3 regions of the Kocuria sediminis genome follow, and region 2 is predicted to be linked to each of the others. Evidence: predicted binding sites of a transcription regulator. Region 2 holds the regulator's gene; each other region holds the start of a gene.
What was found. The regulator LexA, encoded in region 2, represses DNA repair genes until DNA is damaged. The targets are predictions, from matches to a motif close to TCGAACANNTGTTCGA.

Region 1 (8,387 bases), on a different contig from region 2:
CGGTGCGCTGATCGACCGCGACCACGGATTGCCGAACGCGATAGACGATCGGCAGAACGCTGAGGAGCTTCCCATCACCAAAACCGCTTAAACGACTGACGGCCCGCCTTGCAGGGCGGGCCGTCGAAGTCAATCAGCTGTCGTGAGTTTGGCGACCTAGAACAGCTGGTTCAACAGAAACCGGATGAGAACCGCATATGAACCCATTACCAGGGGACTGTTGTGTCCCCTAGTGTACCTGAGGCGTTCCCGCAAGGGGACCCCTCCTCACTGACGCATGCCGATTTTCGGTCACACTCCTCCCCTGACGCTGCCCTCGAGACCGCTCGAGAGTTCCCCTCGCGTACCCGTCGGGTGCGGGTGGAGCATGAGCGTTCCAAGGCTGTCGTGCTGCGGGCGGTGCCCAAGGGGTGCCAGCTCGTCAAGCACGTCGCCGCCTGGCGCCGAGCCGTCCTGGAGCACCCCAGCCTGGAGTTGATGCGTGCCGATGCCCGGGCGAACCTGCTGGCCGTCGTCGAGATCATCTGCCGCCAGCAGGACCCCGCCTCGCGCACCTGGCGCACGACCTGGGACTGGGTCGCTGCGAAGATTGACCGCTCCCGCTCCACCGTGGCGCGGGTGATCCGTCACCTGCGCGAGGCCGGGCTGCTGGCCGTGGTGGCCACCGGCCGCAGCGCGGGGCGCACCCCGGCCGCCACCGGCCGCACCCAGGGCGAGGCCCCCGTCTACGCCCTCATCCACAACACCGTCCAGCCGGCAGTTGAGCCTGTGGAGATAACTGACACCCCGGTCCCCACGAAGTGGGAGAGTCTTTCCCCGCACGCGCGCGAAGAACTTTCCCCGAAGGACGCGGCTACGCCGCGACCGACCCGAAAACGCGCCGCACAGCGGCGCGAGGTGGTCGCCGCCCTGAGCCGTCGTACAGCCCCGCTGTGGCCCCGTCATGCGACGACGGAGCCTTTGACGGAACGGGTGACCCGTCGGGCGCGGAAGGAGACTCAACGGGCGGCGGCCCTGGAGCTCCAGCACGAGGCCATCGTGCTGCGCCAGCTCACAACCGCCCACGTGGTGAGCGTGTGCCGCCCGTTCTTCCAGGCCGGATGGACCATCGCTGATGTGCTCACCGCCCTGGACTGGACCCCTCAGGGCACCCGCTACGGCTTCCTGACCGTGGAGGGCATCGACAACCCCGCCGCCTGGTTGGGCGCCCGGATGCGCGCCTGGACCCACTCCGACGGCACCCCGATGCGGTCGCGGGACCAGCGGGTCGCCGCCGAGGCCGCCCAGCGCCGGGCGGCAGCACGGGCGGCCGCCGAACGCTACGCGGCCCGCACGGCGGCCGCCGCGGCCGTCCCAGCGTCCTCCTACGCCCATGGCCCTCGCCAGCCGTTCCGGCAACGTTGGGCCGCCCAGATCGCCGCCGGCCAGAACCAGGCCGCTGGTGCGCCCGCCTCGGCTCCGTAGCCGGACCCTTGGCGTGTCCGGTCGGCGGGGGAGAATCCGCAGCATCGGCACTAGCCAAACCGTATATCTGTACGAGTCAATTGTGTTCATGTGCTGAGCTTTAGAATATGTGTTCTATCCTGGCGGCATGAGACACCCAGTTCCGCTCACCATTGACCGCCCCGTGCTGGTCTCTGCGGTCCTGGTCCGAGTCCCGGCTGGCTTCCCCTCCCCTGCCCAGGACAGCTTCGACGACGGCCGGATCGACCTCAACGAGGTCCTGATCAGAGACGTCACCTCCACCTACGCATTCCGGGTCACCGGAGACTCCATGGAAGGAGCCGGGATCTACCACGGCGACGAAATCCTCGTGGACCGATCCATCACCCCCAAACACGGTGATGTAGTGATCGCCGTCTACGACGACGAGTTCACCGTCAAACGCCTGCACGTCCACGACCACGGCGTGGTCCTCCACGCGGAGAACCCCGCCTATCCCGACATCACGATTCCCTCGATGACCCAGCTCCAGGTATGGGGTGTGGTGACCTACTCGATCCACCACGTCCACTCCCGGAAACTGCACTAGCCGGGCCAAACAAGGTGGTACCCCGTGATTGCCCTGGTGGACGTGAACAACTTCTACGCCTCCTGCGAGGCCCTCTTCGAGCCCTCCTTGGCGAGCAAGCCGCTGGTGGTGCTCTCCAACAACGACGGCTGCGTGGTCGCCCGCTCCCCCGAAGCCAAAGCACTGGGGATCAAGATGGGTGACCCCTGGTTCCAGCTGCGCGCCGACGCCACACGCTGGGGACTGGAAAAGCGCTCCTCCAACTACCAGCTCTACGCCGACCTGTCGGAGCGGGTGATGCTGCTGCTGGCCCGCCACGCACTGGGCCAGGAGGTGTACTCCATCGACGAATGCTTCCTCCTCCCACCCCAGGGCACCCCCGAGGAGCAGACCCGGTGGGCCCGCCGACTGAAGGCCACCGTGGCCCGCAACGTCGGACTACCGGTGAGCATCGGCATCGCCAGCTCCAAGACGCGGGCAAAGATCGCCACCGAGACCGCCAAGAAGCTGCCCGCCACCGGCGGGGTGGTCCACTGGGACCAGGCCCCCGACGGGTACTGGGAGAAGCTCATGGAGGCCCTGCCCGTCACCGAGGTCTGGGGCATCGCCGGACGGCTGGCCAAGCGCCTGGAAGCAATGGGCATCGAGACCATCGCCGACCTGCGCGATGCCGACCCGGTGGCCATCCGCCACAAGTTCTCCGTGGTGCAGATGCGCACCGTCCTGGAGCTCAACGGCTTCCCCGCCATCCCCGTCGAGGACGAGGTCGCCACCAAGGCCCAGATCCTGGTCTCCCGATCCTTCCCGGACCCCATCTGGGACCCCGAGATCGTCGGGGCCGCGGTGGCCGAGTTCGCCCAACGCGCCTCCCGCCGGCTCCGGAAGGAAGGCGAGGTCACCGGGCGCTTCACAGTGTTCGCGAGCACCTCCCCGCACCGGCCCGGGCCCACCCACAATGTCTCCGCGCACGTGCGCCTGGCCGTGCCCACCAATGAACCCACTCCCCTGGTGGCCGCGGCCCGCGCAGCACTGGCGCCCAAGCTGGTGCACGGGATGTCCTACATGCGCGCCGGCATCCTCTGTATGGACCTCGCCCCCGAGGGGTCCGTGCCTGTTCTGCCGGGAGTACTCGAGCAGCCGGCCCCGATCGGGGAGCTCATCGACGCCGTGAACCGCCGCTTCGGCACCGGCACCCTCGCCCTGGGCCGACTCGGCGCCCACGCCCCCACCCCCTGGGCCAACCGCCAAGCCGACCTGTCCCCGCGCTACACCACTGACTGGGCTGAGTTGCGCACCGTTTCGTAAAAGTCGACGCGGCCCTGGGTCATCGCTGGACCGTCAGCCCTCGCCGGTACAGCGATACTGCCAGGTCCATCATGAACGCTGCGGCCGATCCGTATGTGGAGAGAGTTTCGTAGTCCATCCCGACGAGGTGGGGAAGCGAATCAGCTGATCCGGCCTCGGCAGCACCTTCCAATGGCTTGTGCGTTAGAGAGTGCAGCCCCGCCCACTCCTTGCTGTGGGACAAGCCGGAGCAGATGCGCCAGATGGACAGTAACCGCACATCCTGGAACAGCTCGTGACGGGCTTCCAGGTCTTTGAATAGCGAGGTCCACTTAGAATCCTGATTCCTAACCTGTCTCCAAGTGAGGGAGGGGGTGCCGTCGATGAGCTCGCGCATACGAGCGCGGGCCCGGCCAAGCTTCTCAATATCTCGCTGGGCGATCTCCTTGAGCTTTGAATCTTCGAGGTAATCCTCCATGGAGTATTGCTGCATCTGCAGTTCATCGTGTCGCAGGGCCCACCTTCGCGCGATCCGCTCGTAGCGACCGTGTGGAGACATCACCCACGCCACCTGAGCTGCGCTTTCCAGCGCCGCCCGCACCAGTGCGAACGGCCCATGGGCCCGGGCACGAACCTGTACATGGCCATCACCCTCCTCAATCACGATCAAGTCGCGGAGAGACGCCAGATTCCCTGCTGTAGCCACGAGGCCGGAATGGGCGAACATGCTGATCGGCCAACCGCCCATGTGTTTGTCATCTCCTGCAAGGGACGTTTTGGCGTGAACCGCCGGCGGCATCTTCATGGGGTCGAACGAGGCAAGGGAGTGGTCGAGCTTAATCAGGAACCGACGAAGGTGAGCCAGCTCCTCTTCAGACACGGAGAGCAACGACTCCTGGGGGGATTTAGTCATGCCCTGAGCCTACGAAGGAGCTCGAATCGACGGGGAGTTTGCCATGGTGCGAGCTAGCCGCCGACTCACTGAAGTAAGTCAGCGGACGAGGACTGCCGCACATTTTCTCGGCCCTGGCGGGCCTCCAAAATGATTGCCAAAGGGAAGCAGCGGGAGCCTCAACGCCCGGACAAGACCAGCATCTACATTTTTTGGTAGATAGATCTCTAGCTATCATGGTGGCTAGCGAGCAAGCGAGGTATATGTATAGCTAGATAAAATGCTCCCTAGCTTGGTAGCATGAACGCATGCAAACCCTGATGGTCTACAGCGAATCTGGCGGTGTCACCAAGACGACCACCGCTGTCTCCCTAGCAATGGTCGCTGCCGCTGAGGGGCACCAAGTAGTACTCGTTGATCTCGACCCCCGTGCGGCTTCCACCAAGTGGTTCGGAGTGCAGCCATCGGCTGAAGGAATGCACGTCGGTGCGATCTTGGGTGATGAGAATCCTGAAGGCTGGGCCGAGGATCTCGCGGTGCCCAGTGGGTGGCACCCGAACCTGCGGGTGATTCCCTCGGCTCGCAACGTCTCCAACCGGGAGGCAGACCGGGCTGATCATGCGGAGCTGCGGCTGAAGATCTCCCTGACCGGTCTGTCGGCCGATGTGGTGGTCATCGACTGCCCCAACCGGCAGGGCGGTCCGTTGACGCTGTCGGCGTTGAACGCGGCGGACACCGTGGTCTACGCCGCCACCGCCACCAGCGACGGCATCGACGGGGTGGAAGGGGCCCGGCGCACGGTCGCCCAGTTCCGCCGGCACCGCCAGCATCTCGGCGCCCCGGACACCCTCACCGAAGCCGGCATCGTCGTGGGCGGGGTGAAGGAGACGATCATGAGCCGGGCGGCCGTGGCCAGCCTTGAGGAGCTGCGGGCCACGGGGTTGTTCCTGGAGCCGCTGATCCCCGACCGGGCCATCGTCCAGGAGGTGCGGATTTCGGGGGAGTGGTACGGCCAGTACCGCAAGGGCGCCCGGGTGCTGGATGCCTACACCGCGATCGCGAAGAAGGTGCTGCGATGACCGAGAAGCCCGAGCGTCCCGCCTCGCTCCAGCGTCGCCGGCCCCGCCCGGCCCCGGATGAGCACATCGACCCGGTCGACTACACACCCCCACGCGCTACCTCACCCCAGCCCGCGACACCGGTGGTGTCGTCCCCGCCGGTGGTGTCGTCCCCGCCGGTGCAGGCGGCACCGGCAGCGGAACCCGCGGTGTCTGCGCCCAAGCGCGGGCGGGGGCGGCCGCGCCGGGAACCCACCATCCAGCTCGGGGTGCGGGTGGCCCAGGACGTCTCCGACCTGATCGAGGAGCTCACCGAGCACGACGGCACCGCCCGGGCCGTGATCGAGAACGCGGTGCGCGCCTACGCCCAACAGATCAACCGATAACACCCGGGCCCCGGTGGGGGAGGGGCGTAACTGCGGGCTGTTTTCCCATGGTCCAAGAGGAAGGAACCCGGCTCACCGGTGGTGGTGGGTCGGGTTCCTCATTCTTTGGACAGGCGGCGGGATGGGGTGGGTGGTTCCGTGGGTTGTCGAACGACGCGGGTGCCCACTCCCCGTCCGTATGGGGCCAGGGCTGACCCCCAGCGAGGGGCAGTTGTCGGGGGCCGAAGGGACGACCAGCGCTGTCCAGTGTGGACGCGGGGCGTCCCGGCAATCCTGGGCCGGACAGGGACCGTCAGTCCGTCACCCGCTGCTCACCGAGAGGAAGTGACCACGCTAACGGCTCCCGCGCTCGAGCTCTGTCCCGAGGCGTTCGGTGGCGATGCCGCGGCCGTGGCTGCTGGCACGAGCCCCGATGTCCCGGATCACCCCGGACAGGTCCGAAGGCGTGTCCGGGTGGGGGAGTGGGGGTCTACTGAGCGGCGTAGTAGGCGTCCTTGACGGACTGGTGGATCCGGCCGCGGTCGGAGACCTTGTATCCGTTGTCCTTCGCCCAGGCGCGGATCTTCGCCGTCTCCGGGTTACCACCGGAAGAGGGGGACGTAGTGGTCCGGGTGGGTTTGGACTGGGCTCGCCGGCCAGCGGCTGCGTAGGGGCGCAGGGCCTCCCGCAGCTTCTCGGCATTGGCGGTAGAAAGGTCGATCTCGTACTGCCGGCCGTCCAGACTGAACTGGACGGTCTCGTCAGCAGGACCACCCTCGAGGTCGTCTTCCAGAATAATTTTCACGCTCTGCGCCAACTCAGCCCCTTTTCATTGATTCCATCATGGCTTGCACCGTCAATATATACACGGCTGAATTACTCTAGCCGAACTAACTTCCCATGGGTGGGCTGAAAATCTGCCTGGCGCTCTCCCCTGCCAGGGGATTGAGAAGCAGGAGTCATCCGGATCCTCCGTGAGGGCGTGTCGGACCTTATCTCGAACCTCGACGTAGGAGCCGTGGCGCTACGTGAGCAGGGCGACGGATTCTGTGGTTGTCAAACCTTGCTACTCTGCCTTCGTCGACGAGTTCCCTATTGGCTGTATCTGTCAGGTATTTCTCGTAGATTCGCGCTCGATTATCAGCGTTATGCATCCGAGAATTTACGGCAAGAGTGAGTAGTCCCAGGAACGTCACGGCCAAGACCAACAGTGGTATCAATGGCTCAATTACGCCCTTGCCCGCGCTGACGATCAGGGCTGAAAGACCGATAAGCAGGGCCACTCCAGAGGTGTTGCCCGCGCTTCCGCCCCGAGCTAGTACCTCTGTCAATACGAACAGCTTGTCGCCCTCGCTCAACTCTCGAAAGGCCTGCACATCCTTGGGCGTGACACGCCCCCACCGCGTATGCCGCTTCATCAGCTCTCGGCGGCGGCGGCGCTCAGCCTCGGTACTCAAAGGAACGCTGGCTGCTGAAAAGCGCTTCGACGGAGATCGCCTGGGTGATCCCCCGCATGAGTAGTTGTTGCCACCAGTCCCCGTCTATCAATCGATCACCACAGGCAGGAACGTGAGGTGTGCCAGTCGCTTCTCGTCATCACTAGCCAGAACTTCGTAGTCCCCACGGGAAGCCGGTTCACTTGCATCGATCAACCTTTGTGTGCGCGGGTGTGCGCTGATCGCTGCGTGAGCCGAATCAATCAGATCGGTGACATTCCTGTGGCCGCGCATGAACACGATCAGCGCGATGCGGGACTGCCGCCACAAGGTGTACCTGGTCAGTAGTTGTTCCAGTCCGGCAGTCAGTGCCTGAGGGCCCTTCCAAATCTTGCATTCACCCACGAAAGCGTCGCGGTCCTTCCATCGCAGCAACAAGTCTGACTTGCCCTGACCGATGAAAGTCTCACCCGTGACCTGTCCCTGGAAGTTGGCGTTTAGCACGAACAGCAGCACATCACGCAGTGTCTCTTCGTCCTGCTCCAGTAGTTTTTTGGTTGTTCCCGGCAGGCGCTCGAGTGCTTTTGAGAACGAAGCGATTGTCTGAACGACCGATTCCGCCATGTCATCGGCCAGAGCCCACTGTGGCGCCCCAGTAGCCGCCGCCTCTTCGAGTACCCGCATCGACAGCGGCGCCGGTCGAACGGGTACCTCAACACGGCCGCTTGTTGGCCGTGTCAGCGGCACCTGCAATTGCTCCATCGCCCCACGCAGGGCCCGAGTCATCTTCCAACGTGGCTGCAGCTCTGCACGCAACGTTTCCGCGAATACAGCCTGACGTTGCCCGATTATTTCGTTAGCGGTGCGTACGTCCTCGAGGAGTTTCTCCTCGATTTTTGTGACAAGTTGGGCAAGTTGGTCAGCGAAGTCTTCCCCGAGTTGGTGATCAACGTTGAACGCGAACTCGGCGACCGACTGGCCACCTGTTGATTGTCCTCTACTCACCATTTCGCTCACCTCTATGAGCAGTTTCAAATCACCACGAAACGGGTACTTCAATTCGAACCGGCTTCCGTCATGCTCGTAGTAGCGATCGGCTACGTCGATGACGATCGGCTGCGGTGCGTGTGTGATAAGGAGCTGTTCGAGGATGACTTCCAGTGGCCGATCGGCGAGATCGTCGGCCATAACTGATGCGGCGACGCGGATAGCAGCTGCACGCAATTTTTCAGTTGTGATGTCCTCGTTTTCCACCTCCCCACCATAGGACGGGCGATCCCCTGTTTAGGGCAACACCCCGAGCTCTGAGGGCACAGGACCCATCGTCTCTCAAGCCAGGGG
Region 2 (10,351 bases):
GCACGGCCTGGCCGTCGGCGACGTCGACGGCGGGCAGCAGCTGCAGGCGGGGGGTCTCACTCAGGGGCATGGGATCTCTTCCTTCTCGGGCTCCCGGGCGGCGCGGGGCCGTCCGGGGCTGCTCGGGTGGTGGAGCGGCTCGGGGAGCCGCTCCGGGTCGGGGACGTGCGGGACGGGCGGGCTCAGCGGGCCTGGAACCAGGCGTACCAGCCGTAGCCGATGAGCCCGGCGGCGACCAGGGCCAGGGCCACCACCGTCCAGGCCGGCATCTTCTGCCGGTGGAAGGAGATGGCGCCGCCGGCGACGAAGGCGCCGAGGACCATCACGACGACGGCGGCGCTCACGCGTCGTCGCCCTCCTGCTGGAGGGTCGGCCGCCCGGCCAGGGTGTCCCCGCCCAGGGGGTCCCCGGCCTTGAGGTGGTCCAGCCGGCCGGTCCGCGGGAGGGTGCCCAGCCAGTTGCGCAGCAGCTGGATGCCGGCCTCGGAGGACTTCTCCGGGTGGAACTGCGTGGCGCACAGCGCCCCGTTCTCCACGGCGGCGATGAACCGTCCCCCGTGCTCGGACCAGGTGACCTGCGGCGGCTTCATCTTCAGGATGTTCTGCGGGAAGTCCCACTCCTGCACCCCGTAGGAGTGCACGAAGTAGAAGCGCTCGTCCTCGAGGCCCCGGAACAGCACCGAGCCCTCGGGCGGGTCGACCGTGTTCCAGCCCATGTGCGGGACCACGTCGGCCTTCAGCCGCTCGACGACGCCGGGCCACTCGCCCATGCCCTCGGTCTCCTGGCCGTGCTCGACGCCGGAGTCGAAGAGGACCTGCAGGCCCACGCAGATGCCCAGCACGGGGCGCCCGCCGGCGAGGCGGCGGCCGATCAGGCGCAGGCCGTCGACGGAGCGCAGGCCCTCCATGACCGCGGCGAAGGCGCCGACGCCGGGGACCACGAGCCCGTCCGCGTCCAGGACGGCCTCGGGGTCGGCGCTGAGCACCACGTCGGCCCCGGCGGCCTCGAGGGCGCGCACGGCCGAGCGGACGTTGCCCGCGCCGTAGTCGAGGACGGTGACGGTGGGGCGGGCGGCCTGCTCCGGCATGCGATCTCCTTCGGCGCTCACAGGGCGCCCTTGGTCGACGGGACGCCGCTGACCCGGGGGTCGGGCTCCACGGCCTGGCGCAGGGCGCGCGCGAGGGCCTTGAACTGCGCCTCGGCGATGTGGTGCGGGTCCCGCCCGGCCAGCAGCGTGATGTGCAGGCAGATCCCGGCGTGGTGGGCCAGGGACTCGAAGACGTGCTGGACCATCGAACCGGTGAAGTGCCCGCCGATGAGGTGGTACTGCTGGCCCTCGGGCTCCCCGGTGTGCACCGCGTAGGGGCGGCCGGAGATGTCGACCACGGCGTTGGCCAGGGCCTCGTCCAGCGGGACGGTGGCCTCGCCGAAGCGGCGGATGCCGGCCTTGTCGCCCAGGGCCTGCCGCAGCGCGTCGCCGAGGACGATGGCCGTGTCCTCGACCGTGTGGTGGACGTCGATGTGGGTGTCGCCGGTCGCCCGGATCCGCATGTCGATGAGGGAGTGCTTCGACAGGGCGGTGAGCATGTGGTCGTAGAACGGCACCGAGGTGTCGATGTCGTTCACGCCCGTGCCGTCGAGGTCGATCTCGACGGACACCGAGGACTCGCTCGTGCGCCGCTCCAGGGAGGCGCGGCGGGGGGCACGGGTGCCGGTGGGGCTCTGGTCGGTCATGCGGGTGGAACTCCTCGCGGGCGCGGCGCGGCCGTCGACGGGCCGCGGGGTGGCCCGGGCCGCCCCGGGCGGGCGGGGCGTCGGGCCCGGTGGTTGTCTGCCTCCATGCTATCCGGGACGGGAGGCCCCGGCTCCCGGGGCCTCAGCCGGCGGAGACGATCCGCTCCATGCTGGTCAGGAAGGCGGTGGTCTCCTCCTCCGTGCCGGCGGTGACCCGCAGGTGACCGGGGATCCCGACGTCGCGCACGAGCACCCCGTCCTCCAGCAGCGCCTGCCACATGGCCCGGGAGTCCGGCATCCCGCCGAAGAACACGAAGTTGGAGTCCGAGGCCGCCGGTGCGAGCCCGAGCCGGCCTAGCTCCTCGACGATGCGGTCCCGCTGGCGCTTGATGTCCTCGACGTTGGCCAGCAGCGCCTCCGAGTGGCGCAGGGCGGCCAGGGCGGTCGCCTGGGTGACGGCCGAGAGGTGGTAGGGCAGGCGCACGAGACGGATCGCGTCCGCGACCTCGGGGGCCGCCGCGAAGTAGCCCAGCCGGGCGCCGGCGAGCGCGAAGGCCTTGCTCATGGTGCGGGTCACGATGAGGCGGGGCCGGTCCGCCAGCAGGGAGAGCGCGGTGCCCGTGCCCGCGTGGGAGAACTCCGCGTAGGCCTCGTCCACCACCACGACGGTCCGGAACGGCTCACCGGCCTCGTACACGGCCGTGACGACGTCCTCGCCCAGGGCCGTGCCCGTGGGGTTGTTGGGCGAGCAGAGGAAGACGACGTCGGGGCGGTGCCGGCGGACCTGCTCGGCCGCCGACTGCGCGGTGAGCCCGAAGTCCGCGGACCGCTCCCCCGCCACGAAGGCGGTGTGCGTGCCCGCGGCCAGCAGCGGGTACATGGAGTAGGTCGGGACGAAGGTGAGCAGGGAGCGCCCGGGGCCGCCGAAGGCCTGCAGGATCTGCTGCAGGATCTCGTTGGAGCCGTTGGCCGCCCAGAGGTGCTCGGCCCCCAGCCCGTGGCCCAGGTACGCGGCGAGCTCCTCCCGCAGGGCCGTGAACTCCCGGTCCGGGTACCGGTTGAGGGTCCAGGCCGCCGCGGCGACCTCCTCCACGATCGCGGTGTGCACGTCCGCCGGGACCGGGTGGGTGTTCTCGTTGGTGTTGAGCGCCACGGCGACGTCCAGCTGCGGGGCGCCGTAGGGGGCCTTGCCGCGCAGGTCGTCGCGCAGCGGGAGGGCGTTGAGTCGGTCCAGGTTCTGCGTCACCCGAACAGTTTAGACCTGCCCCCGGTGCCCGCCCGCGGGTCGGGCGGGGCGGTCGGTGACGGGCGGGTCAGTGGGCGGCGCCGAGCTCGATCAGCAGCACGCCGCCCATGATGAGTGCGATGCCCAGGGCCATGACCCGGCTCAGGGGCTCGCCGAAGAGCAGCCGGCCCGCGATCGCGGTGAGCGCCACGCCCGCGGCGGCCCAGATGCCGTAGGCCACGCCCAGCCCCAGTCCGTGGCGCAGGGCGAGGGCGAGGAACGTGAACGCGAGCAGGTAGCCGGCCACCACGGCGGCGTACCAGCGCCGGCGGCCCTCCGCGGCGACCCGCAGGGACAGGGTGGCGGTGACCTCGGTGAGGATCGCCCCGGTCAGGTAGAGCCAGGCCATCAGGCGCCGCCGTCCCGGGCGGCCCGGTGGGCGCCGACCTCCACGCACAGCACCCCGGCCACGACCAGGACGATGCCGGCGAGCACCAGCGGGCTCAGCGCCTCCCCGAAGACCAGGGCCGCCAGGAGGGCGGTGAGCGTCACGCCCGTCGCCGCCCAGATGCCGTAAGCCACGCCGACGGGCAGACCGCGGCGCAGCACCGCCGCGAGGAGCACGAACGCGGCGCCGTAGCCGGTGACCACCAGCAGGTACCAGCCGGGGTGCTCCAGGGCGGCCTTCAGGGCCAGTGAGGCGGCCACCTCGCTGCAGATCGCGCCGGCCAGCAGCGGCCGGACGGTGCTCGACCGGCTCCGGGCAGGCCGCCGGGCAGCGCCGGCGGACCCGGGGGTCGGTGAGGTCCCGCGGTCGGGACGCGGGTGGAGGGCGCCGGTGCTCATGCCCTCGACCCTACCGATGCCCGGCGCGCTCCGGGGCGGGGTGCCCGGCGGCGGCCCGGCACCCGCTCCGGCGGACGGGCCGGCGGACGGGCCGCCGCTCAGGCAGCGGGGACCTCGACGAGCTGGCCCGCCTGGAGGACGGAGCTGTCGAGGTCGTTGAGCTCCACGATCTCGTCCATGACGTCCCGCGGGTCGCGCTCCGGGTCCGCCTGCACGGCGAGGTCCCACAGGCTCTGCCCGGGGTGCACCGTGGCCAGCTCCGTCCCGGGGCCCGTCACGGGCTCGCTGGTGGCCGTGGCCGTGGACGGGACGAGGAAGATCACGGCGAGCACCACCAGGGCCGCGGAGCCGGCCAGCACGGGCAGGCCCAGCAGCACCAGGCGGCCCCGCCGGGTCAGGACCAGCGGAGCGCGGGAGGCCCCTGCCGACGCGCGGGCCCGGCGAGCCGAGCGTGCCGGGCCGCCGAGGGATCGGGGGCGGCGCGCGGCGACGGCACTGAGGGTGGCACTGGCACTCATGACATGAACTCCTTGACGTTCCCGCAGGGAGCGGGCGATCTCGAACACCGGTCCGACCGGCGGCCCGTCCGGGCCTGCATGCGATCGAACATACTTTCGAATACCGATGACCCATGTCTAGCATGGGTCTGCGAAGGCTGTCGACACCCGGTCGTACATATGTTTGAAGACACACGGCGTGTCGCCTAGGCTGGGAGCACGTTCGGGCCTCGGGCCGGCACGCGTTCCGACACCCCGGCTTCCCGCTGGCTGGGACCCATCGAAGCATCCGGGTCCGACATCGGAACGGGGCCGGCGCGCACCGGAGGCACCACCAGCCGGACGCGAAAGGACGACGCTCCCATGGCTCAGCCCCCCACCCCCGAGGAGTCCCGCGCCCGGGCCGCGCGCTCCGGCACCCGCGCGCGCGGCAGGGGTCTCAGCGTGCGCCAGCGCACCATCCTCGAGGCGATCCAGCGCTCCATCGCCGAGCACGGCTATCCGCCGTCGATGCGCGAGATCGGCGACCTCGTGGGCCTGGCCTCGCTCTCCAGCGTCACCCACCAGCTCTCGCAGCTCGAGAAGCTGGGCTACCTGCGCCGGGACCCGAAGCGCCCGCGGGCGATGGAGGTGCTCGCGCCCCTGCAGCTGCGCGACGCAGCCGTCCCGGAGGGGCCGCACGAGCCGGCGGACGCGCCCCGCGGTCCGCGCGCCGTCGCACCGGGCGGGGTGGCGGAGCTGTCCACCTCCGCGGACGTGACCATGGTGCCCCTGGTGGGCCACATCGCCGCCGGCGGGCCCATCACCGCCGAGCAGGACGTGGAGGACGTGCTGGCGCTGCCCCGCCAGCTGGTCGGCCACGGCGAGCTGTTCATGCTGCGGGTCAAGGGCGACTCGATGATCGACGCCGCCATCTGCGACGGCGACTGGGTCGTGGTCCGCCGGCAGAGCGCCGCCGACAACGGGGACATCGTGGCCGCCCTGCTCGACGACGAGGCGACGGTGAAGACCTTCCGCCAGCGTGACGGGCACACCTGGCTGCTCCCGCAGAACACGCGCTACGAACCCATCCTCGGGGACCACGCCACGGTGATGGGCAAGGTCGTCTCGGTGCTGCGCAGCCTCTGACGCCTGCCGCCCGAGATCCGCCGTCGGGCATCAGCAGTCCGGCATCCGCTGTTCGGCCTCCGCTGCCCGGCTCGCGACACGGCACGGGGCCCGGCCGATCGGCCGGGCCCCGTGCCGTGTCCTGAGCGGGTCAGGCCGTCGCCAGGCGCGCCAGGGCCCCGAGCACCACCGAGCGGTCCGTGGTGGTCCACAGCGGCGGCAGCGACCCCCGCAGGAACCCCCCGTAGCGGGCCGTGGCGATCCGGGAGTCCAGGATCGCCACGACCCCGCGGTCCCCGCCGGCGCGGATGAGCCGGCCGGCGCCCTGGGCCAGCCGCACGGCCGCGTGCGTCGCCGAGACGGACATGAAGCCGTTGCCGCCCGCCCGCTCGGCCGCCCGGCTGCGGGCCGTGGACAGCGGGTCGTCCGGGCGCGGGAAGGGGATCCGGTCGATCATCACCAGCCGGCACGAGGCCCCCGGGACGTCGACGCCCTGCCACAGGCTCATCGTCCCGAACAGGCTCGTGGCGGGGTCGTCGGTGAACTCCTGGACGAGTCCCGCCAGCGAGGACTCCCCCTGGCAGAGGATCGGCAGGTCGGTGCGCCCGCGCAGGGCCTCCGCGGCCTCCTCCGCCGCTCGTCGGGAGGAGAACAGGCCCAGCGCCCCGCCGCGCGAGGCCTCGAGCAGGGCGAGCATCTCCTCCAGCTGGGCCTCGGTCAGGCGCCGGCCCGGCTTCTCCAGGTGCTTGGCGAGGTAGAGGATCCCCTGCTTCGGGTAGTCGAAGGGGCTGCCCACGTCCACGCCCTCCCAGCGCGGGGCGCCCTCGCCGCGGAGGCCGAGGGCCCCGGCGGCGGCGTCGAAGGAGGAGCCGACGGAGAGGGTGGCCGAGGTCAGCACCACGGTCCGGCCGTCGAAGAGGCCCTCCCGCAGGGTCCCGGCCACCGACAGCGGCGCGACGTGCAGGGTGGCCGGGTCGGTGTCCTCGGCGGGGACGTAGCCGCGGCCGGGTTCCCAGCCGCCCTGCCGCGAGATCCACAGCACCTCGCGGGAGTCGGCGGCGGCGAGGATCCGCTCGGCCAGCTCCAGCACGTCGCTGACCCGCGAGCGGGCCATCTGCCGTCCGGCGTCCCCGTCCTTCTCGCCCCCGGAGCCGCCCTTGGACTCGCTCATGACCGTGCGGGCGGCGTCCCGGATCTGGGCCACGGCCGCCGCCTGGGCGTCGTCGAGGCCCCGGTGCAGCAGTTCGGCGGGCGCGCCCAGCAGCGCGGCCTCCAGGTTGGCGGCCCCGGCGGTGAGGGAGTCGGGGTTCGCGGCGGTGTGCTTGCGCGCCGAGGCCGCCGCCGCACGCACCATGGCGGCGGAGAGCTGGCCGGTGACCGCCCCCGTGACCCGGTCCTGCAGCTCGTGCGCCTCGTCGATCACCACGACGTCGTGCTCGGGCAGGACCGTGATGCCCTCGAACGCGTTGATCGCGAGCAGGGCGTGGTTGGTGATCACGATGTCCGCCTCCCCGGCCCGCTGCTTGGCGAGCTCGGCGAAGCACTCCTCGACCAGGGGGCAGCTGCGGCCCAGGCACTCCTTGGCGGTCACGGAGACCTGGCGCCACGCCTTGTCGCTCACGCCCGGCAGCAGCTCGTCGCGGTCACCGGTGTCCGTGGCGCGCGCCCACTCGCGCAGGCGCTGGACCTCCTGGCCCAGCCGGCCGGGCTGCTCGGTGGTCTCCGGCTGCGCGGCACCGGGGTGCGGGGCGGCGTCGGGCAGGGCGAAGAGCGCACCCGGGTCGTCCTCGGACGGATAGCCGCCCTCAAGCTTGTGCAGGCAGACGTAGTTGCTGCGGCCCTTGAGCAGGGCGACGTCGACCTCGTGCTCCAGCTCCCCCTCCAGGGCGGCCAGCAGGCGGGGGACGTCCCGGCCCACGATCTGCGACTGCAGGGCGAGGGTCGCGGTGGCCACCACCACCGGCTTGTCCGCGTGCTGGGCGTGCGCCACGAGCGGGGCCAGGTAGGCGAGGGACTTGCCGGTGCCGGTCCCCGCCTGGACCAGCAGGTGCCGGCCGCGGTCGAGGGCCTCCGCGACCTTGGCGGTCATCAGCCGCTGCCCGTCCCGGACCTGCCCGCCCATCGCCGTGACGGCGGTGTCGAGCAGGCCCAGGGCGTCCTGGGCCCCGGGCAGGGTCTCCGGCCGCGTGCCGGAGACGTCCTGCCCGGACTCGTCGACGAATGCTGCGGGCACCGGCTCAGGCGCTCTCGGCGCCGAAGCCGGGCGCGCGCTCCGGGGCGAACTCCGCGAGCTCGGCCGCCAGGTCCTCGCGGACCTTCACCAGCAGGTGCGTGCCCTCGGGCAGGTGCTCGGTGCGCAGGATCTCCGCGTCCCAGTCGTGCAGCCGGCTCACGACGTCGCCGCGCTGGTACGGGACCAACAGGTCCAGCACCGTCTCCGGGCGCGGGATGGACTGGCTGATCCGCTCCCGCAGCGCCTCGAGGCCCTCACCGGTGCGGGCGGAGACCACCACGACGTTGCGCTCGCGCTGGCGGATCCGCTCGACCACGAAGGGGTCGGCGGCGTCGACCTTGTTGAGCACGATGATCTCCGGGATGTTCTGCGCGTCGATGTCCGTGAACACCTGGCGCACCGCCCGGATCTGGCCCTCCGGGTCCGGGTGGGAGGCGTCCACCACGTGCAGGATGAGGTCGGCGTCGGCGACCTCCTCCAGCGTGGAGCGGAAGGCCTCCACGAGCTGGGTCGGCAGGGACCGCACGAAGCCGACCGTGTCCGAGAGCGTGTAGCCGATGCCGTCCGGGGTCTGCGCCCGGCGGACCGTGGGGTCCAGGGTCGCGAACAGGGCGTTCTCCACGAGCACCCCGGCGTCGGTGAGCCGGTTGAGCAGCGAGGACTTGCCCGCGTTGGTGTAGCCGGCGATCGCCACGGAGGGCACGGAGTTGCGGCGGCGGTTGAGCCGCTTGGTCTCCCGGGCCGGCTTCATGGCGGCGATCTCGCGGCGCAGCTTGGCCATCCGCGTGCGGATCCGGCGGCGGTCCAGCTCGATCTTGGTCTCACCGGGCCCGCGCGAGCCGATGCCCTCACCGGCGGCGGCGCGGCCACCGGCCTGGCGGGACAGGGACTCGCCCCAGCCGCGCAGGCGCGGGAGCAGGTACTCGAGCTGGGCGAGCTCGACCTGCGCCTTGCCCTCCTTGGACTTGGCGTGCTGGGCGAAGATGTCGAGGATCAGACCGGTGCGGTCGATGACCTTGACCTTCACGACGTCCTCCAGCCCGCGCCGCTGGGACGGGGCGAGCTCGGAGTCCACGATGACGGTGTCGGCGCCGGTGGCGGCGACGATGTCGCGTAGCTCCTTGGCCTTGCCGGAGCCCAGGAACGTGGCGGGGTCCGGCTTGAGCCGGCGCTGGACGATGCCGTCCAGCACCTCGGAGCCGGCGGTCTCGGCGAGCGCGGCGAGCTCCCGCAGGGAGTTCTCCGCCTCCTCGAGCGTGCCCTCGGTCCAGAGACCGGCCAGGACCACGCGCTCGAGGCGCAGCTGGCGGTACTCGAGCTCCGTGACGTCCTCGAGCTCGGTGGACAGGCCCCCGACCCGGCGCAGGGCGCGGCGCTCGTCGAGGTCCTGCTGCTCGCCGTCGTGCTGCGAGTGCTCCTGGCCGCTGTCGGCCAGTTCGCGGGCGCGGCCGCTCAGCAGGCCGTTCCCGGCGGCCCCGGAGTCCTCGTGCCGGCGGTCGGCGCGCTCTCCGGCGTCGGCCTCCCGGGCCCGGGCCCGGGACAGGACGCGTTCGACGACGTCCTCGAGGTCCTGCCGGCTCAGGCCGTGGTCGGCCTCCACCGCGGGAGCCGCGGTGCTGTGGTCGGCAGGGGTGTTGTGAGACTGGGTCATGGTTCCTTTCGGAAAGGATGTGGTTCTCGGAATTCTAGTCGCGGTCTCCGACGAGCGGGTCCGCGGACGGGCGGCTGCGCGGAGCGGGCCGGGTCCGCGCGGTCGGTAGCATGAACATCTATGACACGGCGTTCCGACTCCCCCGATCCCGCCGCCGGACCGGCGGCCCCCAACCCGGGGACCGAGCACTACTTCTCGGAGGATCCCGCGGTGCCGGAGGTGCGCCGCCCGGTGACCGTGGCCCTGCGCGGTCGGGAGGTCGTCCTGCAGACCTCCAACGGCGTCTTCAGTCCGCGAGGTCTCGACAAGGGAACGTCCGTGCTGCTCCGAAATGTTCCCGATCCGGCCGGTGCGGAGCTGCTGGACGTCGGGTGCGGATGGGGCCCGATCGCCCTGAGCCTGGCGGAGGCCGCGCCCGGGGCCCGGGTCACGGCGGTGGACGTCAACGAGCGCTCACTGGGGCTCACCCGTGACAACGCCGCGGCCCTGGGCCTGGGCAACGTCGAGGTGCTGCTGCCCGAGCAGGTGCCGGCGGACCGGCGCTTCGACACCATCTGGTCCAACCCGCCCATCCGGATCGGCAAGCAGCAGCTGCACGAGCTGCTGCTCCGGTGGCTGCCGCGGCTGAGCCCCGGCGGGAGCGCGTGGCTGGTGGTGCAGAAGAACCTGGGGGCCGACTCGTTGCAGAGGTGGCTGGCGGCCGAGCTGGGCGGGTCCTTCCGGGTCTCCCGGCACGCCACCGACAAGGGGTTCCGCGTGCTGCGGGTCGACCGGCCGGCCTGAGCCGGTCCGGGCGGCGGGGCTCAGACGAAGGTGCCGTCGGCCACGAGCACGGCGGGGCCGGCGAGGACCACGTGCTCCGCGCCGTCGGGGGCGGGCACGAAGGTCACGGAGACGACCCCGCCGGGCACCTGCACGAGCCATTGGTCCGGGGCGGTGGGCCCGCCCCAGAACCGGGTCGCGGCCGCCGCCGCGCACGCGCCGGTGCCGCAGGACTGGGTCTCGCCCACCCCGCGCTCGTGCACCCGCATCCGGACCCGGCCCACACCGTCGTCGTC
Region 3 (10,351 bases), on a different contig from region 2:
GCCGGATCCACCAGTCCGTCAAGGACGCCTACTACGCCGCTCAGTAGACCCCCACTCCCCCACCCGGACACGCCTTCGGACCTGTCCGGGGTGATCCGGGACATCGGGGCTCGTGCCAGCAGCCACGGCCGCGGCATCGCCACCGAACGCCTCGGGACAGAGCTCGAGCGCGGGAGCCGTTAGCGTGGTCACTTCCTCTCGGTGAGCAGCGGGTGACGGACTGACGGTCCCTGTCCGGCCCAGGATTGCCGGGACGCCCCGCGTCCACACTGGACAGCGCTGGTCGTCCCTTCGGCCCCCGACAACTGCCCCTCGCTGGGGGTCAGCCCTGGCCCCATACGGACGGGGAGTGGGCACCCGCGTCGTTCGACAACCCACGGAACCACCCACCCCATCCCGCCGCCTGTCCAAAGAATGAGGAACCCGACCCACCACCACCGGTGAGCCGGGTTCCTTCCTCTTGGACCATGGGAAAACAGCCCGCAGTTACGCCCCTCCCCCACCGGGGCCCGGGTGTTATCGGTTGATCTGTTGGGCGTAGGCGCGCACCGCGTTCTCGATCACGGCCCGGGCGGTGCCGTCGTGCTCGGTGAGCTCCTCGATCAGGTCGGAGACGTCCTGGGCCACCCGCACCCCGAGCTGGATGGTGGGTTCCCGGCGCGGCCGCCCCCGCCCGCGCTTGGGCGCAGACACCGCGGGTTCCGCTGCCGGTGCCGCCTGCACCGGCGGGGACGACACCACCGGCGGGGACGACACCACCGGTGTCGCGGGCTGGGGTGAGGTAGCGCGTGGGGGTGTGTAGTCGACCGGGTCGATGTGCTCATCCGGGGCCGGGCGGGGCCGGCGACGCTGGAGCGAGGCGGGACGCTCGGGCTTCTCGGTCATCGCAGCACCTTCTTCGCGATCGCGGTGTAGGCATCCAGCACCCGGGCGCCCTTGCGGTACTGGCCGTACCACTCCCCCGAAATCCGCACCTCCTGGACGATGGCCCGGTCGGGGATCAGCGGCTCCAGGAACAACCCCGTGGCCCGCAGCTCCTCAAGGCTGGCCACGGCCGCCCGGCTCATGATCGTCTCCTTCACCCCGCCCACGACGATGCCGGCTTCGGTGAGGGTGTCCGGGGCGCCGAGATGCTGGCGGTGCCGGCGGAACTGGGCGACCGTGCGCCGGGCCCCTTCCACCCCGTCGATGCCGTCGCTGGTGGCGGTGGCGGCGTAGACCACGGTGTCCGCCGCGTTCAACGCCGACAGCGTCAACGGACCGCCCTGCCGGTTGGGGCAGTCGATGACCACCACATCGGCCGACAGACCGGTCAGGGAGATCTTCAGCCGCAGCTCCGCATGATCAGCCCGGTCTGCCTCCCGGTTGGAGACGTTGCGAGCCGAGGGAATCACCCGCAGGTTCGGGTGCCACCCACTGGGCACCGCGAGATCCTCGGCCCAGCCTTCAGGATTCTCATCACCCAAGATCGCACCGACGTGCATTCCTTCAGCCGATGGCTGCACTCCGAACCACTTGGTGGAAGCCGCACGGGGGTCGAGATCAACGAGTACTACTTGGTGCCCCTCAGCGGCAGCGACCATTGCTAGGGAGACAGCGGTGGTCGTCTTGGTGACACCGCCAGATTCGCTGTAGACCATCAGGGTTTGCATGCGTTCATGCTACCAAGCTAGGGAGCATTTTATCTAGCTATACATATACCTCGCTTGCTCGCTAGCCACCATGATAGCTAGAGATCTATCTACCAAAAAATGTAGATGCTGGTCTTGTCCGGGCGTTGAGGCTCCCGCTGCTTCCCTTTGGCAATCATTTTGGAGGCCCGCCAGGGCCGAGAAAATGTGCGGCAGTCCTCGTCCGCTGACTTACTTCAGTGAGTCGGCGGCTAGCTCGCACCATGGCAAACTCCCCGTCGATTCGAGCTCCTTCGTAGGCTCAGGGCATGACTAAATCCCCCCAGGAGTCGTTGCTCTCCGTGTCTGAAGAGGAGCTGGCTCACCTTCGTCGGTTCCTGATTAAGCTCGACCACTCCCTTGCCTCGTTCGACCCCATGAAGATGCCGCCGGCGGTTCACGCCAAAACGTCCCTTGCAGGAGATGACAAACACATGGGCGGTTGGCCGATCAGCATGTTCGCCCATTCCGGCCTCGTGGCTACAGCAGGGAATCTGGCGTCTCTCCGCGACTTGATCGTGATTGAGGAGGGTGATGGCCATGTACAGGTTCGTGCCCGGGCCCATGGGCCGTTCGCACTGGTGCGGGCGGCGCTGGAAAGCGCAGCTCAGGTGGCGTGGGTGATGTCTCCACACGGTCGCTACGAGCGGATCGCGCGAAGGTGGGCCCTGCGACACGATGAACTGCAGATGCAGCAATACTCCATGGAGGATTACCTCGAAGATTCAAAGCTCAAGGAGATCGCCCAGCGAGATATTGAGAAGCTTGGCCGGGCCCGCGCTCGTATGCGCGAGCTCATCGACGGCACCCCCTCCCTCACTTGGAGACAGGTTAGGAATCAGGATTCTAAGTGGACCTCGCTATTCAAAGACCTGGAAGCCCGTCACGAGCTGTTCCAGGATGTGCGGTTACTGTCCATCTGGCGCATCTGCTCCGGCTTGTCCCACAGCAAGGAGTGGGCGGGGCTGCACTCTCTAACGCACAAGCCATTGGAAGGTGCTGCCGAGGCCGGATCAGCTGATTCGCTTCCCCACCTCGTCGGGATGGACTACGAAACTCTCTCCACATACGGATCGGCCGCAGCGTTCATGATGGACCTGGCAGTATCGCTGTACCGGCGAGGGCTGACGGTCCAGCGATGACCCAGGGCCGCGTCGACTTTTACGAAACGGTGCGCAACTCAGCCCAGTCAGTGGTGTAGCGCGGGGACAGGTCGGCTTGGCGGTTGGCCCAGGGGGTGGGGGCGTGGGCGCCGAGTCGGCCCAGGGCGAGGGTGCCGGTGCCGAAGCGGCGGTTCACGGCGTCGATGAGCTCCCCGATCGGGGCCGGCTGCTCGAGTACTCCCGGCAGAACAGGCACGGACCCCTCGGGGGCGAGGTCCATACAGAGGATGCCGGCGCGCATGTAGGACATCCCGTGCACCAGCTTGGGCGCCAGTGCTGCGCGGGCCGCGGCCACCAGGGGAGTGGGTTCATTGGTGGGCACGGCCAGGCGCACGTGCGCGGAGACATTGTGGGTGGGCCCGGGCCGGTGCGGGGAGGTGCTCGCGAACACTGTGAAGCGCCCGGTGACCTCGCCTTCCTTCCGGAGCCGGCGGGAGGCGCGTTGGGCGAACTCGGCCACCGCGGCCCCGACGATCTCGGGGTCCCAGATGGGGTCCGGGAAGGATCGGGAGACCAGGATCTGGGCCTTGGTGGCGACCTCGTCCTCGACGGGGATGGCGGGGAAGCCGTTGAGCTCCAGGACGGTGCGCATCTGCACCACGGAGAACTTGTGGCGGATGGCCACCGGGTCGGCATCGCGCAGGTCGGCGATGGTCTCGATGCCCATTGCTTCCAGGCGCTTGGCCAGCCGTCCGGCGATGCCCCAGACCTCGGTGACGGGCAGGGCCTCCATGAGCTTCTCCCAGTACCCGTCGGGGGCCTGGTCCCAGTGGACCACCCCGCCGGTGGCGGGCAGCTTCTTGGCGGTCTCGGTGGCGATCTTTGCCCGCGTCTTGGAGCTGGCGATGCCGATGCTCACCGGTAGTCCGACGTTGCGGGCCACGGTGGCCTTCAGTCGGCGGGCCCACCGGGTCTGCTCCTCGGGGGTGCCCTGGGGTGGGAGGAGGAAGCATTCGTCGATGGAGTACACCTCCTGGCCCAGTGCGTGGCGGGCCAGCAGCAGCATCACCCGCTCCGACAGGTCGGCGTAGAGCTGGTAGTTGGAGGAGCGCTTTTCCAGTCCCCAGCGTGTGGCGTCGGCGCGCAGCTGGAACCAGGGGTCACCCATCTTGATCCCCAGTGCTTTGGCTTCGGGGGAGCGGGCGACCACGCAGCCGTCGTTGTTGGAGAGCACCACCAGCGGCTTGCTCGCCAAGGAGGGCTCGAAGAGGGCCTCGCAGGAGGCGTAGAAGTTGTTCACGTCCACCAGGGCAATCACGGGGTACCACCTTGTTTGGCCCGGCTAGTGCAGTTTCCGGGAGTGGACGTGGTGGATCGAGTAGGTCACCACACCCCATACCTGGAGCTGGGTCATCGAGGGAATCGTGATGTCGGGATAGGCGGGGTTCTCCGCGTGGAGGACCACGCCGTGGTCGTGGACGTGCAGGCGTTTGACGGTGAACTCGTCGTCGTAGACGGCGATCACTACATCACCGTGTTTGGGGGTGATGGATCGGTCCACGAGGATTTCGTCGCCGTGGTAGATCCCGGCTCCTTCCATGGAGTCTCCGGTGACCCGGAATGCGTAGGTGGAGGTGACGTCTCTGATCAGGACCTCGTTGAGGTCGATCCGGCCGTCGTCGAAGCTGTCCTGGGCAGGGGAGGGGAAGCCAGCCGGGACTCGGACCAGGACCGCAGAGACCAGCACGGGGCGGTCAATGGTGAGCGGAACTGGGTGTCTCATGCCGCCAGGATAGAACACATATTCTAAAGCTCAGCACATGAACACAATTGACTCGTACAGATATACGGTTTGGCTAGTGCCGATGCTGCGGATTCTCCCCCGCCGACCGGACACGCCAAGGGTCCGGCTACGGAGCCGAGGCGGGCGCACCAGCGGCCTGGTTCTGGCCGGCGGCGATCTGGGCGGCCCAACGTTGCCGGAACGGCTGGCGAGGGCCATGGGCGTAGGAGGACGCTGGGACGGCCGCGGCGGCCGCCGTGCGGGCCGCGTAGCGTTCGGCGGCCGCCCGTGCTGCCGCCCGGCGCTGGGCGGCCTCGGCGGCGACCCGCTGGTCCCGCGACCGCATCGGGGTGCCGTCGGAGTGGGTCCAGGCGCGCATCCGGGCGCCCAACCAGGCGGCGGGGTTGTCGATGCCCTCCACGGTCAGGAAGCCGTAGCGGGTGCCCTGAGGGGTCCAGTCCAGGGCGGTGAGCACATCAGCGATGGTCCATCCGGCCTGGAAGAACGGGCGGCACACGCTCACCACGTGGGCGGTTGTGAGCTGGCGCAGCACGATGGCCTCGTGCTGGAGCTCCAGGGCCGCCGCCCGTTGAGTCTCCTTCCGCGCCCGACGGGTCACCCGTTCCGTCAAAGGCTCCGTCGTCGCATGACGGGGCCACAGCGGGGCTGTACGACGGCTCAGGGCGGCGACCACCTCGCGCCGCTGTGCGGCGCGTTTTCGGGTCGGTCGCGGCGTAGCCGCGTCCTTCGGGGAAAGTTCTTCGCGCGCGTGCGGGGAAAGACTCTCCCACTTCGTGGGGACCGGGGTGTCAGTTATCTCCACAGGCTCAACTGCCGGCTGGACGGTGTTGTGGATGAGGGCGTAGACGGGGGCCTCGCCCTGGGTGCGGCCGGTGGCGGCCGGGGTGCGCCCCGCGCTGCGGCCGGTGGCCACCACGGCCAGCAGCCCGGCCTCGCGCAGGTGACGGATCACCCGCGCCACGGTGGAGCGGGAGCGGTCAATCTTCGCAGCGACCCAGTCCCAGGTCGTGCGCCAGGTGCGCGAGGCGGGGTCCTGCTGGCGGCAGATGATCTCGACGACGGCCAGCAGGTTCGCCCGGGCATCGGCACGCATCAACTCCAGGCTGGGGTGCTCCAGGACGGCTCGGCGCCAGGCGGCGACGTGCTTGACGAGCTGGCACCCCTTGGGCACCGCCCGCAGCACGACAGCCTTGGAACGCTCATGCTCCACCCGCACCCGACGGGTACGCGAGGGGAACTCTCGAGCGGTCTCGAGGGCAGCGTCAGGGGAGGAGTGTGACCGAAAATCGGCATGCGTCAGTGAGGAGGGGTCCCCTTGCGGGAACGCCTCAGGTACACTAGGGGACACAACAGTCCCCTGGTAATGGGTTCATATGCGGTTCTCATCCGGTTTCTGTTGAACCAGCTGTTCTAGGTCGCCAAACTCACGACAGCTGATTGACTTCGACGGCCCGCCCTGCAAGGCGGGCCGTCAGTCGTTTAAGCGGTTTTGGTGATGGGAAGCTCCTCAGCGTTCTGCCGATCGTCTATCGCGTTCGGCAATCCGTGGTCGCGGTCGATCAGCGCACCGATGTAATCGGCCTGGGACAGGCCAAGAGCGGCCGCCTTCTCAAAAGCGCGGCGGTGCTGTTCAGGGAGCACCCGCATGCTGAACGGGACTCTGCGCCCGATCATCTTGGGGGGCTCGTATTCCTTCATGTGCTCAGCATGACACATGTACATGACAGTGAACAGCGTCAAGTCCCCGTGTCGGGCTTACTTGCTGCTACCCATGTCATGTGTCTGGTGGCCGACGACGTCCCACTGGTTGTTGTGCTTCTCGAGGTAGATGACGACGTGGCGTTGGCCGGTGGCCTCGATCGGGTGGCTGTCGCGGCTGATCCATCGCCAGGTGAGGTCGTAGGCGCGGATGGCTTTGTCTGCGGCGACGTCGCGGGTGACGTCGCCGACGGCTGGGATGAGGCTGGGGGCGCTGTAGGCCTGGTGTTCTGCTGGTTCGAGCCAGGCGGCTTGGTTGCCGTTGCGCTCGGGCTCGACCTGATGGGCGGCCCACTCTTGGGACATCAACGGTGTGGCGCGGATGGCGGCGGCGGTTTGGGTGCGGTCGGTGGCTGTGTCCCAGGAGTGCAGCATCAGCGCGGCGGTTTCGGCTGTGGCCTCCACATCGGCCCGGTCCGCGCTGCCCGGATCGGGGAAGGTGCCTTCTCCGGGGGTGAGCTCGGTGGGGGAGGGCGTGGCCGTGGCAGGAGTGGTGGTCTGCTCGCTGGTCGGCTGTGTCCCCTCGGGCCCGCAGGCGGTCAGGGGCAGCAGGCACAGGGTCAGGGCGGTGATCAGGCGGTGTCGGGTCATTTCGGCCATGCTCCTTTCTGTTTGAGGATGGGCTCGGGGTCGATGTTGTGTCCCTGGTAGGGGAAGACGAGGTCGGGGGCGTCGGGTGTGTAGATCTCGAAGTGCAGGTGCGTGGCCATGCCGAAGCGTCCGCGGTTGCCCTCGGTGCCGATGACGTCGCCGCGTTTGAGCTTTTGGCCTTTGGCCACGTCCCAGGAGTGCAGGTGGCAGAAGGCGAAGCCGAAGTCGGGGTCCTCCCCGTTCTCCTTGGCGATCACGCACCCATCGGTGGCGTTGAACCCGGTGATCCGCAGGGACGTGGGGGCGACGACGACTCCGCCGCGGCCATTGCCGGCCCCGGGGGTGGCGATGTCCACGCCTTCGTGCTGGTTGGCCCACCCCGGGACCCCGGCCAGGGCGCGGCCTCCGTAGCCGGAGGTGAACTTCCCGCCGGGCAGCGGGGTGGTCCACTCGCCGTCGCCGAGGTCTCCGTCCCATTCCTGCGCCCCGGTGGGGGCCTGGCAGTGGGCGGAGAACTCGCTCTGCCCGACGTCGAGGATGGTGCGGACGTAGTTCTGGGTTTCCTCATAGGGCGGCACGCCCTTGTACTGCTGCACGGCCCCGGGGCCGGCGTTGTAGGCGGCCAGGGTCAGGCGCACGAGCTGGTCGGCGTCCCCATCTGCCAGTGGTTCGACGTCTTTCTTGAGGGCGGCCATGTAGCGCCCGTAGGCCGGTATCGCGTCGTCGGGGTCGGTGACCTCGCCCCCGTTGCCGTAGGTCGCCCAGGTGGCGGGCATGAACTGGGCGATGCCTTGAGCTCCGGCGGAGCTGCCGGCGTTGGGGTCCCAGTTGGATTCCTGCTGGAGCTGGGCGGCCACCACGCTCACGGGCAGCCCGGCGGTCTGAGCGGCTGCTTCCACCAGTGGTGCCCAGCCGTTGGGGATGTTCGGTGCACGCTCCTGGTCGTCGTCGGTGGTGACGGCGGTGACGATGCAGGAGGTGGCCGAGGTCTGCTCGTCGTCTTCGGCCAGGGTGGCCACGAGCACGGCCAGTGCCACGATCGAGCCGATAGCGAAGACGAGTAGTAGCGCCACGAGGGCGCCGAGGGCGCGCGGGGATCCAGCGGACATCACAGCCTCCTGGGGGGATGGGAGGGGTGTGGGTCAGAGCTGGTCGGTCAGCGTGGCGGTGGCCTCCTCATAGGCCCGCACAGTGGCTGGGTGCAGGGCGTCGTAGTGGAAAGCGCGCCCCTCCTGGAGGGACTTGTCGAAGGGGATGACCACGCACCCGGCCAGCCCGATCGCCTCCGCGTAGTCACGCAGGCGGCTGATGCGTTCGGTGTTGTTGGTCGCGGTGTTGGAGACGACCAGCACGGACCGGGCCAGCTTGTCGCCGTGGCCCTCAGCCCGGACGGCTTCCACGGTGGCTTCCAGCAGCCGGGCGTCGTCCTCGCGGTTGTGGGCGACCAGCACGAGCGAATCGGCCACGTCCACGGCAGCGCGCCAGGTGGAGGACTGGGCGGAGTTGCCGGTGTCGAGCAGGATCAGGCTGTAGAGGGACCGCAGCGTCTCATGTGCGGTGCGCACGGAGCGCCCATCCACCCGGGAACGGTCGGTGCCCTCCGGCGGGGAGGCCAGCACGTGGATCCGGTCATCGCCCTGGGGGCGCACGTAGCGCACCAGGTCGGCGGTGCGCCGGGTGACCGTTTCCAGGTTGCGGATCAGATCCAAGGTGGTGCGGTCGTGGCCTGCGGTCAGGGACCGTTCGGCCAGGGTGCCCTGGTTCTCGTTGAACTCCCCGGCCAGGATGTTGCCCCCGCGCACCCGACCGTAGGTCGCGGCGAGGTGGTAGGCCGTGGTGGTCTTCCCACCTCCGCCCTTGAGCTGAAGCACCGCCACGGTGCGGTGGGTCTGAAGCGGCCGCTGGATCCGGGACCGACGGGCCCGGGACGCACGCTCGGCGGCCGACGCCGCCAGGGACAGTCCGAGGGCCTGGTTGCACCATCCACGCCAGCCGTGCCGGGCCGGCGACTCGGGCGTCTCCGTGGTCGCTTCCCGGCGCAACTGCAGGCGGGCATCCCCGGGCTCGACGACGACCGGGGCTAGGGCGGGGGTGGTAGGCGCCGGGTCACTGAGGAGTGCGCCCTGCCCTTGTCGAGCAGGTGCGAGTGTGGGGCTCGGAGGGGTTGCTGCTGACGTGGCGGTGGCGGGCGGTGCGGCCGGCACGGACGACACCGTGACGTCCCCTGATTGGGGGACATCGGACTCAGCGGACGTCTGCTGGAGCTCCTCGTCGGCGAAAGGCTCCGCGGGCTGCTGTCCGCTCTGGTCAGCAGCGGGTTTGGTCGCCGCCACCGGGCGTGTCGCCTGCTCAGCTGCGGGGAGGAGGTCATCGACGGTGACCACGCGTGAAGTCCCGTCTCGGGATGGTCGCTTCTTGGTCGAGGCACTGGTATCTGCGGCCACGGAGCCGTCGGCCGAGACGATCAGGTGCGTCTCCGGCTCGGTCGCCGACGTCGGGTCGATGGCCGTCAGTTTGACCGGTCGCCCCAGGTCATCGGCGACAGAGACGAGGTGCTCGATGGCTGCCGGCATCGAGGCGAACTCGTAGGGGACCCGGTCGATCGTCACCTCCACGCTGTCGTCCTCGGCGATCCTCGCGGTGCAGACCGGCCGCTCCAATGCCTGAGCCATGGTGCTCTCCCTACTGCTGGGTTGGTGATGCCCCGTCACCGTCGGTGGGATGGGGGATGTTGTAGTGGGCGCGCAGATGTTCCTTGATGTCGTCGCGCAGGATCAGCCAGCTCTTGCCGAGCTTGATCGCCGGCACGATCCCGTCGCGCAGCCAGCGGTAGGTGACCGTGCGGTCAGCCAATCCGAGGACCTTGGTGAGGTCGTCGACGCTGAGGCGTTCTGGCAGGCCCTCGAAGAGCCGGTCGAGCGCGTCAGCCACGACAACCCCCTCCATCCACGCATTCGCCATAGTACACATAAGTCGCTAATCTGTTCCTAGAGTTCACTAACAAGGTCTATAACCCCCGATAGTCGTTTAGTAGATATATCCTCAAGCTTAGGCGACCCCCCGTGAGGAAAAGTGATGGACAACCGCTGGTCGAATCTGGTTTCACCTGGACCAACACCGGTTCACCCTGTCTTCGAGGACGTTCCGGAAGAGACAGTGCCGGTCCTACGTGGCGCTTCCACGCCACAGCAGGGCGTGATCGGGTTGTCTGCGGACGAGGGGCGACTGGGGCGAGTCCTCGTCGAAGCAGACGACGTGTTCTGGCTGGGCGCCCATGGCGGGGCCGGGGAGTCCGTATTGGCCGAACTGTTCGGCGGCACCGCCTGCCACCACCGGTGGCCGATGCGCCCCGGCACTGAGGGTCCGATGGCTCCCGTGCCGGTCTTTCTCGTCGCCCGGCAGAACCGGCGAGGACTCGAGGCCGC

Region 1: a site for LexA is predicted at 1,566-1,581, ahead of GMA12_RS17825 (LexA family protein). Genes of this name have one in related genera too.
Region 3: a site for LexA is predicted at 4,567-4,582, ahead of GMA12_RS16190 (LexA family protein). Genes of this name have one in related genera too.

The regions. Positions count from the first base shown of each region.
Region 1 covers NZ_WOGU01000028.1:948-9,334, forward strand. The annotation lists gene GMA12_RS17815 (hypothetical protein) at 1-91, shown strand, start outside; gene GMA12_RS17820 (hypothetical protein) at 361-1,464, shown strand; gene GMA12_RS17825 (LexA family protein) at 1,592-2,032, shown strand; gene GMA12_RS17830 (Y-family DNA polymerase) at 2,057-3,316, shown strand; gene GMA12_RS17835 (hypothetical protein) at 3,336-4,208, opposite strand; gene GMA12_RS17840 (ParA family protein) at 4,496-5,266, shown strand; gene GMA12_RS17845 (hypothetical protein) at 5,455-5,631, shown strand; gene GMA12_RS17850 (histone-like nucleoid-structuring protein Lsr2) at 6,101-6,427, opposite strand; gene GMA12_RS17855 (hypothetical protein) at 7,155-8,300, opposite strand.
Region 2 covers NZ_WOGU01000008.1:34,100-44,450, forward strand. The annotation lists gene priA (bifunctional 1-(5-phosphoribosyl)-5-((5-phosphoribosylamino)methylideneamino)imidazole-4-carboxamide isomerase/phosphoribosylanthranilate isomerase PriA) at 1-70, opposite strand, end outside; gene GMA12_RS18445 (CG2302 family histidine operon protein) at 183-344, opposite strand; gene hisH (imidazole glycerol phosphate synthase subunit HisH) at 341-1,087, opposite strand; gene hisB (imidazoleglycerol-phosphate dehydratase HisB) at 1,105-1,734, opposite strand; gene GMA12_RS10595 (histidinol-phosphate transaminase) at 1,877-2,980, opposite strand; gene GMA12_RS10600 (DMT family transporter) at 3,048-3,368, opposite strand; gene GMA12_RS10605 (DMT family transporter) at 3,368-3,805, opposite strand; gene GMA12_RS10610 (LysM peptidoglycan-binding domain-containing protein) at 3,904-4,323, opposite strand; gene lexA (transcriptional repressor LexA) at 4,747-5,430, shown strand; gene GMA12_RS10620 (ATP-dependent DNA helicase) at 5,561-7,642, opposite strand; gene hflX (GTPase HflX) at 7,647-9,293, opposite strand; gene GMA12_RS10630 (class I SAM-dependent methyltransferase) at 9,414-10,076, shown strand; gene dapF (diaminopimelate epimerase) at 10,097-10,351, opposite strand, start outside.
Region 3 covers NZ_WOGU01000017.1:4,254-14,604, forward strand. The annotation lists gene GMA12_RS16165 (histone-like nucleoid-structuring protein Lsr2) at 1-47, shown strand, start outside; gene GMA12_RS16170 (hypothetical protein) at 517-693, opposite strand; gene GMA12_RS16175 (ParA family protein) at 882-1,652, opposite strand; gene GMA12_RS16180 (hypothetical protein) at 1,940-2,812, shown strand; gene GMA12_RS16185 (Y-family DNA polymerase) at 2,832-4,091, opposite strand; gene GMA12_RS16190 (LexA family protein) at 4,116-4,556, opposite strand; gene GMA12_RS16195 (hypothetical protein) at 4,684-5,787, opposite strand; gene GMA12_RS16200 (hypothetical protein) at 6,057-6,275, opposite strand; gene GMA12_RS16205 (hypothetical protein) at 6,333-6,926, opposite strand; gene GMA12_RS16210 (transglycosylase SLT domain-containing protein) at 6,923-8,035, opposite strand; gene GMA12_RS16215 (MinD/ParA family ATP-binding protein) at 8,069-8,803, opposite strand; gene GMA12_RS16220 (helix-turn-helix domain-containing protein) at 9,609-9,857, opposite strand; gene GMA12_RS16225 (DUF6668 family protein) at 10,002-10,351, shown strand, end outside.